2 regions of the Fictibacillus sp. KU28468 genome follow, and region 1 is predicted to be linked to the other one. Evidence: riboswitches for the same ligand, from Rfam matches in the RefSeq annotation. Region 1 holds a riboswitch; the other holds the start of a gene.
The links. Region 1 has a riboswitch for cyclic di-AMP ahead of OKX00_RS18510 (potassium channel family protein). Riboswitches for the same ligand answer to the same signal wherever they lie in the genome.
Positions count from the first base shown of each region.

Region 2: linked by a shared signal. The riboswitch ahead of OKX00_RS16235 (APC family permease) and the one ahead of OKX00_RS18510 (potassium channel family protein) in region 1 are both predicted to bind cyclic di-AMP.

Region 1 covers NZ_CP110666.1:3,524,040-3,531,936, reverse strand. Annotated here, with positions in the region: gene cls (cardiolipin synthase) at 1-1,332, shown strand, start outside; gene OKX00_RS18515 (undecaprenyl-diphosphate phosphatase) at 1,404-2,186, shown strand; cyclic di-AMP (ydaO/yuaA leader) riboswitch at 2,263-2,400, shown strand; gene OKX00_RS18510 (potassium channel family protein) at 2,490-3,146, shown strand; gene OKX00_RS18505 (TrkH family potassium uptake protein) at 3,153-4,502, shown strand; gene OKX00_RS18500 (branched-chain amino acid transporter BcaP) at 4,550-5,929, opposite strand; gene OKX00_RS18495 (hypothetical protein) at 6,075-6,536, opposite strand; gene hutP (histidine utilization transcription antiterminator HutP) at 6,731-7,165, shown strand; gene hutH (histidine ammonia-lyase) at 7,294-7,897, shown strand, end outside.
Region 2 covers NZ_CP110666.1:3,117,341-3,125,237, reverse strand. Annotated here, with positions in the region: gene OKX00_RS16285 (ArsR/SmtB family transcription factor) at 1-76, shown strand, start outside; gene OKX00_RS16280 (MFS transporter) at 73-1,290, shown strand; gene OKX00_RS16275 (hypothetical protein) at 1,264-1,575, opposite strand; gene OKX00_RS16270 (MBL fold metallo-hydrolase) at 1,605-2,468, opposite strand; gene OKX00_RS16265 (futalosine hydrolase) at 2,619-3,272, shown strand; gene OKX00_RS16260 (1,4-dihydroxy-6-naphtoate synthase) at 3,282-4,127, shown strand; gene OKX00_RS16255 (hydrolase) at 4,131-4,697, shown strand; gene OKX00_RS16250 (hypothetical protein) at 4,842-5,243, shown strand; gene OKX00_RS16245 (hypothetical protein) at 5,483-5,809, opposite strand; gene OKX00_RS16240 (hypothetical protein) at 6,011-6,148, opposite strand; cyclic di-AMP (ydaO/yuaA leader) riboswitch at 6,294-6,437, shown strand; gene OKX00_RS16235 (APC family permease) at 6,547-7,897, shown strand, end outside.

The sequences.
Region 1 (7,897 bases):
ACGCTGGTCTGGATCTATGCTTTAGTGTTCATTCCTCTTTTCGGTTATATTTTTTACTTGTATTCCGGACAGCTTTACTTAAAGGGCCACCTTTTCAAGAGCAAACGGAAGCATGACAGGGAAGAATTGCAGCTGCTGGCAAAAAGGGAACAGAAACCGGACTGGTCTTTGTTTAATGAACATCAAGCTTGTTTTTCAAAATTTGCGCATAACGTGACGATGACCTTTCAAAACAGTGCCACCCAAACAAAAATACTTAAGAACGGGCAAGAAACGTTTCCGGAAATTAAACGCCGGCTGCTGGAAGCCAAGAGGTACATACATATCGAATATTACATATTCCGATCGGACCGGCTAGGAAAAGAATTGATTGATATATTAATCCAAAAATCAGAAGAAGGGGTTGAAGTTCGCTTTTTATTTGATGCGGTGGGAAGCTTGACTCTCTCTTCGAATGAAATTGACCGGATGAAAAAAGCAGGCGTTCAGGTGCATCCGTTCCTGCCTATTAAATATGGATTCTTTAATCAAAAGTTTAATTTTAGAAATCACCGCAAGATTATCGTCATTGACGGAGCAGTGGGATTTGTCGGAGGCCTGAACGTAGGAATTGAATATTTGGGAGAGGACCAAAAATTCGGTTTTTGGCGTGATACCCATATGGTCATGGAGGGAGAGGCCGTTCAGACGCTTCATGCTGTGTTCCTTCTGGACTGGGATTACGTAAGTGAAGAATACCTGCTGGAGAATGAGGAGTATACCAAACCTGTTCCTGTTGAAGGGAACGGTGCGGTTCAGGTGGTTCCAAGCGGACCGGATACCCAGGAAGGAATCATGAGTGATTTGTATTATTCTCTCATTTCCTGTGCGACCAAATCCATCTGGATCGCCACGCCTTATTTTGTTCCAAATGAAGCCATCAGAACCGCTTTAAGAATTGCTTCCCGTAAAGGGGTTCAGGTAAGGCTGATGGTGCCTGAGATCAACGACAGCTTCCTGACACAGTATGCCACAAGATCGTATTTTCCTGAATTGCTGCGCAGCGGCATTGAGATCTATTCCTATAAGAAAGGATTTATGCACCAGAAGGTAATGATCGTGGATGGGGATATGGCATCCATTGGTACAGCGAACATGGACATGAGAAGCTTTCATCTGAACTTTGAAGTGAATGTCTTTTTAACGGGAACTTCATCGATTAAGGACCTTGTAGAACACTATGAGGAAGATATGAAAGAAAGTGAAAAGGTACGGCCTGTCGGCTTCTATAAAAGGGGGCTCTGGGAACGTACGAAGGAATCATTTGCCCGGTTGTTCTCTGGTGTTCTATAAGAGAAACCCTTGTACTAACTTTCCTCTCCGGTGAATACGTTTTATCATGATGAGTGATAAGAGGTGAACACATGGATTGGCTTGAAGCGGTCATATTAGGAATCATTCAGGGGCTGACTGAATTTTTGCCTGTCAGTTCCACCGGACATCTCCTTTTGGGAAGGCATTTCTTTCGGCTGGATGAAGCAGGGCTTTTTCTCGACAGCATGCTTCATATTGGTACGCTGATTGCAGTGATGACGATTTATTGGCGAGAGATAAAAGAACTGATTAAGCAGCCATTCAGCAGACTGTCCATGCTGCTTGTGGCAGGCACTATACCCACCGTTATTATAGGCTTGTCATTTAAGGACTATTTTGAGGAAATCTCGAAGACCGGTGTTACTGTAGGATGGGAGTTTCTTGCCACAGGGTGTGTGCTTTGGTTTGCGGATACCATGAAATCAAGAGGACATAAGAAGCTGGAAGACATTACGATCATGGATGCGGTTTTAATTGGAAGTTTTCAGGGAGCAGCAATCCTGCCTGCAGTATCCCGTTCAGGGTTAACGATTGCTGCAGCACTTTTCCGTAAGATTGACAGGGGAACAGCGGCTTACTTTTCCTTTTTGTTATCCATACCTGCGATTGCCGGCGGTTGTCTGCTTCAAGTGAAAGATGTGCTGGGCGGCCAGGCGGAACAATTATCGTTCTTCTCCCTTTTCCTTGGGACAGCCATGTCAGCATTATTTGGCTACATAGCGGTTAAATGGATGATCTCTCTAGTGAAAAAAGGTTCTTTAAAGGGTTTTGCTATATATGTATGGCTCCTTGGCATTTCAATTGTTGGAATGCAGGCAGCAGGTGTTTTTTAACCTAAAATGAAGTCCTTAAGAAAGCATTGACAATTAACATTTGCAGGATTACATTATATTTATTCAAAATCCCATAGCCTTTAAATCGCTTAATTTTAAAGATCTTGTTAAGAGCGGGGGAACCACCTTTTTTGGGGTGAATCTTAGAAATAAGAAGGGATACTTTCAATTCCTAATCCGGCAGCTAACCTCGTAAGCGTTATACAGGAAGAAAGGGACAGTTTGGAAAGTAGCTGACCATTTTTTATAATGGTCTTTTTTTATTTGTTCTTAACTGATATTTGTTTCTAAGGAGAGAGAAGAATGGACAAGCAGTTTGCCGTTATAGGGTTAGGCCGTTTCGGTGGAAGCATATGCAGAGAATTTGCAAAAATGGGTTATGAAGTCATGGCTGTTGACCGGGATATCGAGCGGGTAAATGAATACGCCAGTATTGCTACTCAGGCTGTACAGGCAAACTCTACAGACGAGAAAGCATTAAGCGCCCTCGGTATTCGAAATTTCAATCATGTGATCGTATCGATTGGGGAAGATATCCAATCCAGTATCTTAACTACGCTTCTTTTAAAAGAAGCAGGAGTGAAAAGAGTCTGGGTTAAAGCTCAAAATGACTATCATCATAAAGTCCTTGAAAAAGTGGGTGCGGACCGAATCATACATCCTGAACGTGACATGGCCCTCAGGGTAGCACAGCTCATTACGTCTGAGAAAATTATTGATTTTATTGAACTATCCAACGAACACAGCATCATTGAAGTGGGAGTCACTGACAAACTTGCAGGCAAAACCCTGACGGAACTTGATGTCCGTGCCAAATATGGATGTAACATTGTCGCAATAAAAAAAGACAACGATATTCTTGTTTCTCCCATTGCCAATGTGGTATTGAAGCCAGGTGATGTTCTCGTAGTGATCGGACAAAATAAAGATTTAAACCGTTTCGAAAATGAAGGAGTGTAGTTTTCAGTGGCACTTAAAGTAGAGAGACGCAGTTCGTTCTTTTACCATCCGATCAAGCTGAATCCTCCCCAGATTCTCGCACTTGTTTTCTTGGCTCTCGTGCTTGTTGGCGGAGTGCTTCTCAAGCTGCCGATCGCTGCTGAAGAGCATATGAGTTGGATCGACGCTTTCTTTACCGCAGTATCAGCAGCAACAGTGACAGGCCTGGTTACCGTTGATCCTGGATCTGCCTTCACGCTGTTCGGTCAGATCGTTATCCTATTTCTCATCCAAGTGGGAGGACTTGGAATCATGTCCTTTGCTGTACTGGTCGTTCTCATGCTCGGGAAACGTATTGGCATCAAGCAGCGGCTTATCATGCAAGAGGCATTAAACCAGCCTTCCATTGGCGGAGTAATCAGGCTGGTAAGAAATCTTCTTCTCTTTTCTTTAATTATCGAGTCGATTGCTGTCTTCTTTCTTTCTTTGCGATGGGTCCCGGATCTGGGCTGGGGCAAGGGAATTTATTATAGTATTTTTCATACGATAGCAGCTTACAATAATGCTGGTTTTGGTTTGTGGCCAGACAATCTTACGAGGTATGTCGGTGACCCTACCGTCAACCTTGTGATTACACTTTTAATCATTACCGGCGGAATTGGTTTTACGGTACTTGTGGATCTTTGGTATAGCCGAAAGTGGCGAAATCTTTCACTTCATTCAAAAATCATGATTATCAGCACGATTTTAGTCAACCTGGTTTCCATTCTGCTCATTTATGCATTTGAATACAATAATCCTCATACACTGGGCCATCTTTCACAGTCTGATAAAATATGGGCAGCTTATTTTCAGGGCATTTCTCCACGGACAGCTGGATTTAATACGATTGACATCGGGAGTATGAGGCAGGATTCAATATTATTTACAATCATGCTCATGTTCATTGGGGCAGGGAGTACATCTACTGGCGGAGGAATAAAGCTGACAACATTCATTGTCATCATCTTTGCAGTCGTTACCTTTTTGCGCGGAAAGGAAGATACGACCATTATGAAACGGACGATACGCAATACAGTCATCTTTCGGGCGCTTGCCATCGCAACGATCAGCATGATGCTTGTATTCGGTGGAGCCATTCTGTTGGCAATGACTGAGAAAGCTCCTTTCCTTAACATTCTGTTTGAGGTAGTCTCTGCATTCGGTACAGTCGGGCTGACAATGGGCTTAACATTCCACCTCACTTTTTTCGGCAAAATCGTTATTATCTGCATTATGTTCTTGGGGAAAATCGGGCCTCTGACGCTCGCTTTCTCCATTGCTAAACCGAATAAAGCTAACATTCGCTATCCTGATGGCGAAGTGTTTACAGGATAAAAAAGAGGCGCGGGAAATTCTCCGCACCTCTTTTTTTATGGTTTTATTTAATTAAGTTTGCTTCTCGTGCGGGCGTAAAAAAAATAAACGATTAGGCCGATAGAAATCCAGATGACAAAAGAAATCCATGTGATCGAAGGAAGACTGATCATCAAGTAAAGACAGAATAAAACGGTTAAGATCGGCAATACAGGAACAAATGGAGCTTTGAATGCTCTTTCCAGGTTTGGATGTGTTTTCCTTAACACGATCACAGCTACGGCGATAAGAGCAAATGCTGACAATGTTCCCATGTTAACTAGGTGTGCAAGCGTTGTAAGATCGATAAAACCGGCAATTCCGGCTGCGATAAATCCCGTAAGCCAGGTATTTTTGAACGGCGTTTTAAATACCGGATGGACTTTAGAAAGTACAGGAGGCAGCAGGCCGTCGCGGCTCATCGCATAAGAAATTCGAACCTGTCCGAAAAGCATGACGAGCAGAACAGTGGTAATTCCCGTAATCGCACCGACTGATACAAGACCTGCAATGGAATCCTGGCCTACGTAGTGCAGGGCGAATGAAACAGGGTCTGCTACGTTCAATTTATTGTAGGGCACCATACCAGTTAAAATAAGGGATACTACAATATACAATGCGGTACAGATGGTAAGCGACCAGATAATTCCGAGAGGCAGATCACGCTGCGGCCGTTTAACTTCTTCGGCTGCTGTTGCTACTGCGTCGAATCCGATATAGGCAAAGAATACCGTTGCGGCACCAGCTACAATCCCTTCGAAACCAAACGGCATAAATGGTGTCCAGTTATCCGGTTTCACATAGCCGACACCGGCAACAATAAACAGAATAATAACAGCAAGCTTTATGAATACCATAATATTGTTGACACGGGCGCTCTCCCTGATTCCTCTGCTTAATAGCGTAGTAATCAGCAAAATAATGATAACCGCCGGGAGGTTAATCCATCCCCCCTTGCCGGATCCTGGAGCTGTTGCAAGCTCAACTGGAAGGTGAAGGCCGAATCCAGCGATCAATGACTGGAAATAAGCGGACCAGCCGGTTGCAACAGCAGATGTGGCGAGCAAGTACTCCAGCATCAGATCCCAGCCGATCAAAAAGGCAAAAACTTCACCTAGCGTGGCATAAGTATAGGTATAAACACTGCCGGCGATAGGAACGGTCGATGCAAACTCGGCATAGCAGAAGGCGGCGAAAGCACAAGCAAGACCAGATATGATAAAAGAAAGGATGAGAGCAGGACCAGCATGTTCAGCTGCTACAACTCCAGTCAAAACAAATATTCCGGTTCCTATAATAGCCCCGATGCCCAATAATGTTAAATCAAATGCTCCTAATGAGCGGTTCAATCCTTTATTGTTACTTTGAGCTAACATTTCTGAAATGGATTTTTTTCTGAAAATACTCATTGATGACCTCCATTTAAAGATTAATCTTTATAGTTTGAATATATTGAAAATTTTTATTTTCAAACTATTTGTAGTATATTGTCGAATGATGGTCTTGTCAATGGCTAACTAATTAGATAACTTTTCCAGGATCAAGATTTTTAAGTCAATTTCTTAGAAGCTGCTCTAATAATTCACTGTATTTCTTTTTCTCATCTAATGAAGAAACAGCATCATACTTCAACAATGTCTCCTTAATTACTTCCTCTTGTTTCTTAGTGCTCCAGCTTACATAGGCCTGATAGCAGCTGCTTTCCAGGTAAATGTTCAGCATATTATGGTCAGGTCCGAAAAAAAAGGCAAGGTGGTCGATGAACATGCGGATATTATTCAAGTCTACCGGGACGATGTGTGTATCCAAATGGTATTTGTAGGGATTGTATACATCCCTCTGAAATGAAATGCCATAGCATTCATCGTCAAGGAGCAGCCCTGGTGTTGTTGGCAGCAGAAGGAAAGGAGTATCCTGTCCATCATAGCCGATGAAAAAATCATGGCTGTTCTCGTTTTTAACGGGAGGCCGTTTCATGGTGGCATGTACAATTTCTTTTTGAAGGTTTATCAACACTACCACTCTCTTTCATTGATTGATAAACACAGCATGCCCGATAGATTACTAGTTTATACATGTGACATGCTGCCCTGATAAAGTGATAAGTTGTTGAAAGGGAATTGACGAACAATTCAGAAAGGCATAAACTGATTGTAGTGAGCAATTAGTTATTAGTGAAAGCCGCGATTTAAGCGAAAGTAGTGGATAAGATGTCTCTTGCAGAACAAAAGTTAATCGGCAAGCTTGCCATGCTTTATGTATTGGATGAATCTCACCAATTGAAGGTGGCGGAACTCGGATGGCTCCACTGCACCGGTAAAGTAGGTTCCATGGAATCGAATAAAGTAGTGGCAGCAATCGAAACAGCCGCAAAAAAGAACCAGGTTATCAATGGAGGAATCTATCGTGAAACTCATGCGTTATACCATGCCATTATGGAAGCGCTTCACGGAGTTACCCGGGGGCAAGTTCAGCTTGGAACGGTTCTTCGGACGGTAGGTTTACGATTTGCCATTGTTAGGGGACAGCCATATGAGCAGCCGGAAGAAGGAGAATGGATTGCTGTAGCTTTATACGGGACGATCGGCGCACCGGTCAAAGGTCTGGAACATGAAGCCATCGGACTCGGCATTAATCATATATAAATAAAAGCCCATAGCAAATAGTGAAACTTTAGGGGGCTGTGTTTCAAAGAACAGGTTTTTTTGCTGTTCTTTAAATGCAGCCTCTTTTTGCGTTTTTTTACATTATAAAAAAAGGAGAAGGATGACGCATGGTAGTTCTGACAGGACATACGTTGACTTTAGAAGAGGCAAAAAGCATCTTAAGTACCAATGAACGAGTGATCGCCTGTGAAGAAAGTTTAAAAAGAGTAAAAGAAAGCCGAAGAGCAGTAGAAGATATTGTTGCAAAAGGGAAAGTCATCTATGGGATCACGACAGGTTTCGGAAAGCTAAGTGATGTTTATATCGCTCCGGAGGATACTGAAAAACTGCAATTGAATTTAATAAGAAGCCATGCATGCGGAGTTGGAGAGCCTTTTCCTGAAAACGTAAGCCGCCTGATGGTCGTTTTGCGTGCCAACGCTCTATTAAAAGGATATTCGGGAGTAAGGCCGGTTGTTGTAGAAACGCTGATTAAACTTGTAAACTGCCAGATCCATCCGGTAATCCCTCAGCAAGGGTCCTTGGGAGCAAGCGGTGATCTTGCACCGCTGTCCCATCTGGCTCTTGTTTTGATCGGTGAAGGAGAAGTATGGTACCGCGGAAAGCGAATGAGTGCGATGGAAGCGCTGCTGCAGGAAGAAATCCTGCCGCTCACACTTACGGCTAAAGAAGGCCTTGCCCTCATCAATGGCACACAGGCGATGACAGCTC
Region 2 (7,897 bases), 410 kb from region 1:
GATCTATTCGGCAAATGTGAAACAGATCCAGTCTTTTTCGGAAAGATTAATCCAGTACTTGGGAAAAGAAGAATGAAAAGCTACTCGAGGTCGTTTAAAGCGCTTTGGACCGGAGAGATGGTATCTGAATTTGGAGGAGCAGCAGGGGGCATCGTCAACGGATTGCTTCTGTATGAACTGACCGGCTCAAAAGAATGGATGGGAGCATTGTGGCTTGTTTACTTTCTACCTTCTCTAGTGCTGCAGGGAATCAGTGCTCCTTTTTTAAATCACGTGATAAAAGAAAAAGTGCTCCGAAACATTCAGCTCATCCGCATGGGTGCTTACTTGCTGCCGCTGATAGGATCACTGCTCCATTCGCATGCGGGGACCATTTTAGGACTTGCCATTCTGCAATGCTGCTTAGGATTGCTGCAGCCGATCTATGCCAGTCTGTCGTTTTCTCTTTTGCCTGAAATCTGCAAAAAAGAGGAGCTGGCAGAAGCGAATGGATTGCTTGATGGAACGATACGGCTGATGAGTTTTCTTGCGCCTGGCGTAACTTCATTATTGCTGCTGATCAGTCCTGTGCCTCTTATTTACGCACTGTCTTCTTTCTTGTTTCTCGTTAGCTATTATGCCCTTTCACGAATACCGCCGCTTGAACAAAAAAGAGCAGCGGTGTGGACTAAACGATTTTGGTGGTCAGAGATGAAGCAGGGGTATCAGAACTTTTTTCAGTATCCATATCTCTTGAGGCTGACCCTTCTTTCATCAAGTGTCCAATTTGCTGTAGGAGCTGCCATGGTCCTAAGTGTTCCTCTGATTCGGAGTGAACTCAATGGAGAGAGGTGGGAGTATGCTGTTTTTTCAGGAGCTTTTCCGATCGGCTATGCGCTGGGGACCGTCCTAATAAAGCGAATTCCAAAATCGCCATGGACGATGTATTTTGGACTCGTAACTGGAGGGATTTCCTTCCTTCTTCTTTTCGTGGTGACGTCGATTCCAGGGGCATGGATGTGCGAGTTGTTTGGTGGAATGGTATTCCCGCTGTTCAACGCTCAAAGTGCTGCTAATTTCCAGAAGGAAGCTCCCCGAGAGCGATTGGCCCAGTTAAGTGCCGTCCGCTTGCTGTTCATGAGAGCCACGATGCCTTTGGGGATCTTATTTGCTTCTTCAGCATTCCTTCATCTCTCCATACGCCAGACTTTTGGTGTGATTGGAACGGTTATTGTCTTGCCCGGTTTATTTTTTCTGATCAAGGAAAGTGGAAGGATACATTCTTTAAATAAACAAAAGGGGCTGTCCTGAAAGTCGAATATTGACCTTCAGGCAGCTCCTTTGACGTGAAAAATCTTCAATGAAAAGTTGATTGAAGTGCAAGGTGCGAGACTCCTCGAAAATGAACTTCACATTTTCTTCGTGCGATAAAAAGCTGCCGGAGCCTTCCTTGTCCTGCGGGACTAGCGTGACAGGTGAGACTCCCGCAGGCGCTGGCGCCAAAAAGTAGGCGTTCACGCCGGTAAGGCTCACCGCACGCCCCGCGAAAGTAGGAGCTCGCGCCGGTAAAAGCGAGCAGCCTGGAGGGGAGATCAACAGCTACCAGACTTCTTGGACAGCCCCATTTATTGCTCTGGGAGATCCTCCACATATTTACCATAATCGGGAATGGCAATCTTATCAAAATCTCGTGCTAATCTTGTGAGATTTTGTGAGAGCCATTCTCCTTTAACCGGGCGCCCATGTCCTGTAACTGCCATTGCGGGGTGCAACGACTCCAGTTTTTTCACTGATTGCCAGGCTGTCATCCAGTCAGGGGTAAAATAGCGGGGTGGTCCGCTGATCTCCAGTTCCTGTATGATGACGCTGTATAGGTCCTCTTGTTTTACGGTGATGAAAGCATCCCCGGCGATCAATGCCTTGTCAGAATCCCGAAACAAGGAAATATGGCCGTCAGTATGGCCAGGTGTATGAATCCAGCGCCAACCAGGCATTTCGGGAACTGATCCATCTTCAGGGAGAGCGGTTACTCGTTGATCCAGGTCAATTGATTCGTGCGGGAAAAGAAAGGACATTTTTGCCACCATACCACCATCCACAGAAGGATCTGGCTCTTGATAATCTTTCTTCCCAGTGACATAAGGCAGCTCAAGACGGTGGGCATAGACAGGGACATCCCACTTTTTCAAAAGGCCAATGATGCCGCCGATATGATCGAAATGGGCATGCGTGAGAATGATGGCTTTCGGCCGTGCACCTTTTCCGAAGCGCTCTTCAGCCTCATAGATGATTTTTTCGGCCGAATCAGGCATACCGGCATCGACCAGTACCCAATCTTGCCCGCTTTCAGGCTTTCCGATAAAACAAAGATTAACGATCTGGTTGGTATAGCTGTAGATATCGGGTGCGAGTTCTATTCCTTCACCAGAAGTGACCGAGCTGACTGGAATGTATTTATTCGTAGAAGCACTGCCCTCCACATGATCCATACTGAAGATCCTCCGTTCCATTTTTTCTCTACTCGTATAGGGTTTTCAATACGGTATAATTTATGCGGGAATCCCTTATTGCCCAGAGCATGAAAGTGGAAAAAACAGCAGAATAAATGTACCTTTGAAGAGGGAACAGGAGGACTGAACATGAAAAAGTTAAAAGGACGGATACTGATTATGACATCCGTACAGGCGGAAAAAGAAGCCGTTCTTCGCGGATGGCATGATCCCCGAGTGGATGTTGTACTGGCAGGTGTTGGACCTGTTGCATCTGCCATCAATACGATGAAGGCATTAAACGCCAATACATATAATCTTGTCATTAATGCAGGAATTGCCGGTGGTTTTGCCAATAGAGCTGACATTGGTTCACTGGTGATCTCAAATGAAATTGTCTGTGCCGATTTAGGTGCTGAATCTACCGATGGCTTCCTCAGTCTGGACGAGCTGGGATTTGGTTCTTCAACTAGAGTTGGAGTGGATGAAAGGTTCGTACTGGCTATATCATCTGCACTGTCAAAAGCTGGTCTAATCGCACAAACAGCACCTATTCTTACTCTTTCAAAGGTGACAGGGACCACAGAAACGACTGAAGAATTAATGGAACGGGAACCGGAAGCCGCAGCTGAAGCGATGGAAGGATACGGTGTGGCATTGGCGGCACAGGAGTATAATCTGCCGGTGCTCGAAATCCGGGCGATCTCCAATACGGTAGGTCCTCGTGATCGTGAGGGATGGCGGATAAAAGATGCGCTGATATCCCTTGAATCAGCAAGTAAAGTTTTAATGGAGGTATTATAAATGAGTAAAATGAGCATCGCCTTTTCACCATGCCCGAATGATACGTTTGTGTTTCATGCATTGGTCCATGGAATGGTGCCAGGCACACCGGAATTTGATGTGACCTATGCCGATATTGACATTACAAACGGATGGGCTGCCCGACAGGAGGGGCCAGATATACTAAAGATTTCGTATGCTGCACTTCCTTGGGTGCTGGATCATTATGATTTGATTCCTTGCGGAGGAGCACTTGGACGAGGCTGCGGCCCGCTTGTTCTTGTGAATCAAAATGGCGAAGTAAGTCCGGACATGCTGTCAGGAAAAAGGGTTGCCGTGCCGAGCGAACGTTCTACGGCTTATTTGCTGTTCCGCCTATGGGCAGCTCAAAATGTACCAGGCGGAATTGGAGAAACAGTCGTAATGCCGTTTGACCAAATCATGCCGGCTGTTAAAGAAGGTAAGATTGATGCTGGCCTCGTCATTCATGAAGCCCGTTTTACCTATCAAAATTATGGCTTGAACCTGTTGGCCGATATGGGTAACTGGTGGGAAGAGGACACTGGGCTGCCGATACCGCTCGGTGCGATTATTGCCCGCAAGTCGATGGATATTAAATCAATCACGAAATGGATTCGTTCCTCAGTTGCCTATGCGTGGGACTCTCCAGAAGCGTCAAGAGAATATGTCATGCAGCATGCAAGCGAACTATCACTCGATGTAGCTCAGCAGCACATCAACCTCTATGTGAATGAATTTACCGCTGATTTAGGCGAAAAGGGCTATGAAGCGATCATTTCTTTGCTTAATCGCGCGGCGAAAGAAGGTCTTGTACCGGAAAGAAACTATTCCACACTTTTAAAAATGAAGAACTAAGCTATGAATTCACTAAACATCGATTTTCATAAAACAGCGCTCGTCATTATCGATCTTCAAAAAGGGATCGTCAAATTCCCTGGCGGACAAGAGGTAGTGGAGAAGGCTGCTGAATTGGTGAAGCTGTTCCGCCAAAAAGAGGGATTTATATCGTTCGTGAACGTGGAGTTTCATGATGGAAAAGATGCATTGAAACCGGCGATTGACAAGCCTGCTGCTTCTGCTGAACGCCCTGCTGACTGGGCTGAGTTTGCACCTGAACTTGGTGTTAAGGACAATGATTACGTCGTCACGAAGCGCCAATGGGGAGCTTTTTTTGGTACGGATCTTGATCTTCAGCTCAGGCGCCGCGGAATTGACACCATTGTGCTCTGCGGGATTGCCACCAACATCGGTGTTGAAAGTACGGCGAGAGAAGCCTTCCAGTTTGGATACAACCAAGTTTTCATAACGGACGCGATGGTTGCGCTCAGCCAGGAAGAGCATGACGCATCCTGCCGCTTTATTTTTCCGAAAATCGGTAAGGTAAGGACGCTGGATGAATTTTTGAAACACACTCACGTGAACTGAAAAGAAGGAAGGATTTCGGTCCTTCCTTCTTTTTTAATGGCTGTTTTCGTAACCTTTGTTACGCCATTTGCTTATCACCCCAGGTAAGATACTGCTCTCAGTATGAGACGAGGGAAGAAAAATATGTAATAGATGAAGCTCAAGATGAAAGGTAACGATCGTTCAAGAATAAGACCTGTACGTGATGAATATCCATACTGTATAACGAGAGAGAGAGAATCTATGGACCGAGAAGGAACAACCAATCCGGGTGACATTGCCCTGAAAGAAGGCTATCGAATCGAAGCGGCTGTAAAAGGGTTACAGCATCCAATCAGTTTATTATTTACGGCAAGAGGAAGGCTTATTGTCGGGGAAGCAGGTGTGGCAACAGGTTCAGGCAGAGTGATAGAAGTAACTAGACAGGGAAATAAAGTCATCGGGCAAGGAACGGCTACCAATTCAGGAGTAGTCGGGAAAGACTCAGGATGCTTGAAGGAGTTCAGGTATTTTCATGATTATCCGGGCCAGGATATTACGTTGAACGGACAAAACTTTAAAGTTTAGATCATAGCTGTCTCCTCACATATTTTTTTAGGATAAACCATGTGATTTCCAGCCAGGCCAAACTATATCCCCACGTGAAAAGCAATAGGTACAGCCAAAGATAAAAGTTGCCGGTACTGTGGAATGCGGGCCCGAATAGAGGAAATTGAAATCCGATCAGCATGATGCAAATTCCAGAAATAAGACAAATGGAACCAGTGGTTACAATCAAAATACGTCTTTTAAAAAAAGTAAAGCCATTACCCAATCCCAATCCAAGCCAAACCGGTTGTAAAAATAAAAATCAATAATTCACTAGGCTGCACAATAACAAGGAGCAGACATGTTAAAGCGAAGGAGTAAAACCCAAGAAGCGGAGAGATGATGGTGATCAAAACAACAGGAAGAGTGGAAAGGGGGCTGATGATGAGTCCGATCATCGGCAGAGTACCTCCAGCAGATTGCAGGAGTGCAGTCACTGCAGAAGCAATTGAAGTCATTACGAGTAATGCAGTTTTAGAAAAGCGGTTCTGAACAGAGTATGCTGCCATTTCAACAAGGCGATCCATTCTTTTAAAAAGGTACATAGAAAGCCTCCTGCCATTCATTTTTTACGTGACTATATCAATATAGTCCTGAACGTAAGGGGCATTCCTATTTTTACCTATTTTTATATGAAGGTTTACCGTAAACGGGCACTTCAAATGAGGATGATATGAATAACCACGATGGAGGATGGAAAGAGCCGGGGATTTCAACGCTCCAGGCTCTTCATCATTCAAGTTGATTTATATCATTTCTTCTGTTTCTATATCTGGTTCTTCGTCGCTTTTGTTAAATTCCGGTCCGCCGTATTGCTCGTTGATCTCTTTAGCTAGTTGCTCCAGGAACTCATCTGAGAATAAGTGCCCTTCTTTTTTAGACATTTTAAATCCTCCTTTTTTTTCGGGAAGTTCAAAATTTCTTTGTATATTAAATATTACCCACATCTTTAAAATTACCTTTAAGTAAAGTTTTTAATCTTTGTATTTACATTTTTTTAAGAGAGGAGTATTATTATCTAAGTTTCAAATTCTTAAATCGCTTAAACCAATTGGTGCGGGGGAACCATAATGGGCTTTTTTAAAAAGTCCTGGGGGTGAATCCTTAAGCAGGTAGGGCTACTCAATGGCCCGAATCCGACAGCTAACCTCGTAAGCGTTAATGAGAAGGAAATGAAGCTTGTGAGACTGGTAAACAAACGTCCGCAGGTCTATTAAAATTGGCTTGGGGGCTTTTTTCATGTGCATCTATACACAAATTTTTTATCGGCGGAGGAAAAACAGTGTTTTCTTATTTAAAGAGACTATTAATCGGAAGACCGCTCAAATCAAATGAGCTGGGGGAGCAGAAGCTTAACAAAACAAAAGCTTTAGCCATTCTTTCCTCAGATGCGTTATCATCTGTTGCGTATGGACCGGAGCAGATCTTGATCGTCTTAGTTACGGTTGGTGCTGCGGCTTTCTGGTATTCCATTCCCATTGCGGTTGGTGTACTTATTCTTTTAACTGCCCTTATTTTATCCTATCGGCAGATCATCTTTGCCTATCCACATGGCGGTGGGGCTTATGTTGTTTCAAGAGATAATTTAGGAGTAAATCCTGGATTAATCGCAGGCGGCTCGCTGCTGGTTGATTATATTTTAACCGTGGCAGTTAGTGTGTCAGCGGGTACAGATGCTATTACGTCTGCTTTCCCGGCGCTGCATTCTTATACTGTACCGATTGCGATTGTGTTTGTTTTGTTCCTTACAACTTTAAATTTGCGCGGGGTAACAGAATCTGCTTCAATTTTAGCTTATCCCGTTTATCTGTTTGTCCTAGCTTTATTTATCTTGATAGGTGTTGGATTGTATCAAATTTCAACGGGCCAGGTGCCTGCTGACTTACATACGTCTGTTGGAACACCAGTTGCCGGAATCAGTCTGTTTTTATTGCTGAAGGCCTTTGCTTCAGGCAGCTCAGCGTTAACAGGTGTAGAAGCCATTTCCAATGCTATACCGAATTTCAAGGATCCTGCCCCCAACAATGCGTCAAAGACGTTGATGGCCATGGGCGGATTATTGGCTTTACTATTTTCAGGAATTGTTTATTTGGCTTATTATTATGGAATTACTCCAAGTGTAAAGGAGACAGTGGTTTCTCAAATTGCCGACCATACATTTGGAAGAAACTATATGTATTATTTTATTCAGGGAACAACAGCATTAATTCTAATTTTGGCGGCAAACACAGGATATTCCGCTTTCCCGTTGCTCGCAGTTAACCTTGCAAAAGATAAATTTATCATGCGGATGTTCACCATTAGGGGTGACAGGCTTGGTTACTCAAATGGAATCATTACATTGGGAGTCAGCGCGATTATCCTGATCATCCTGTTTAAAGGACAGACAGAACATCTTATTCCGCTTTATGCCGTCGGGGTGTTTATCCCCTTCACCTTGTCTCAGTCAGGCATGATCGTGAAATGGATCAGGGAAAAACCAAAGGGATGGGTATCAAAGCTTATTATCAATGCAACCGGAGCTCTCATCAGTTTAACGGTAACCCTGATGTTCTTCTTTACTAAATTTCCACAGGTGTGGCCGGTATTAATCTTCTTGCCGATCATCGTCATCATCTTTCATAAGATCAAAA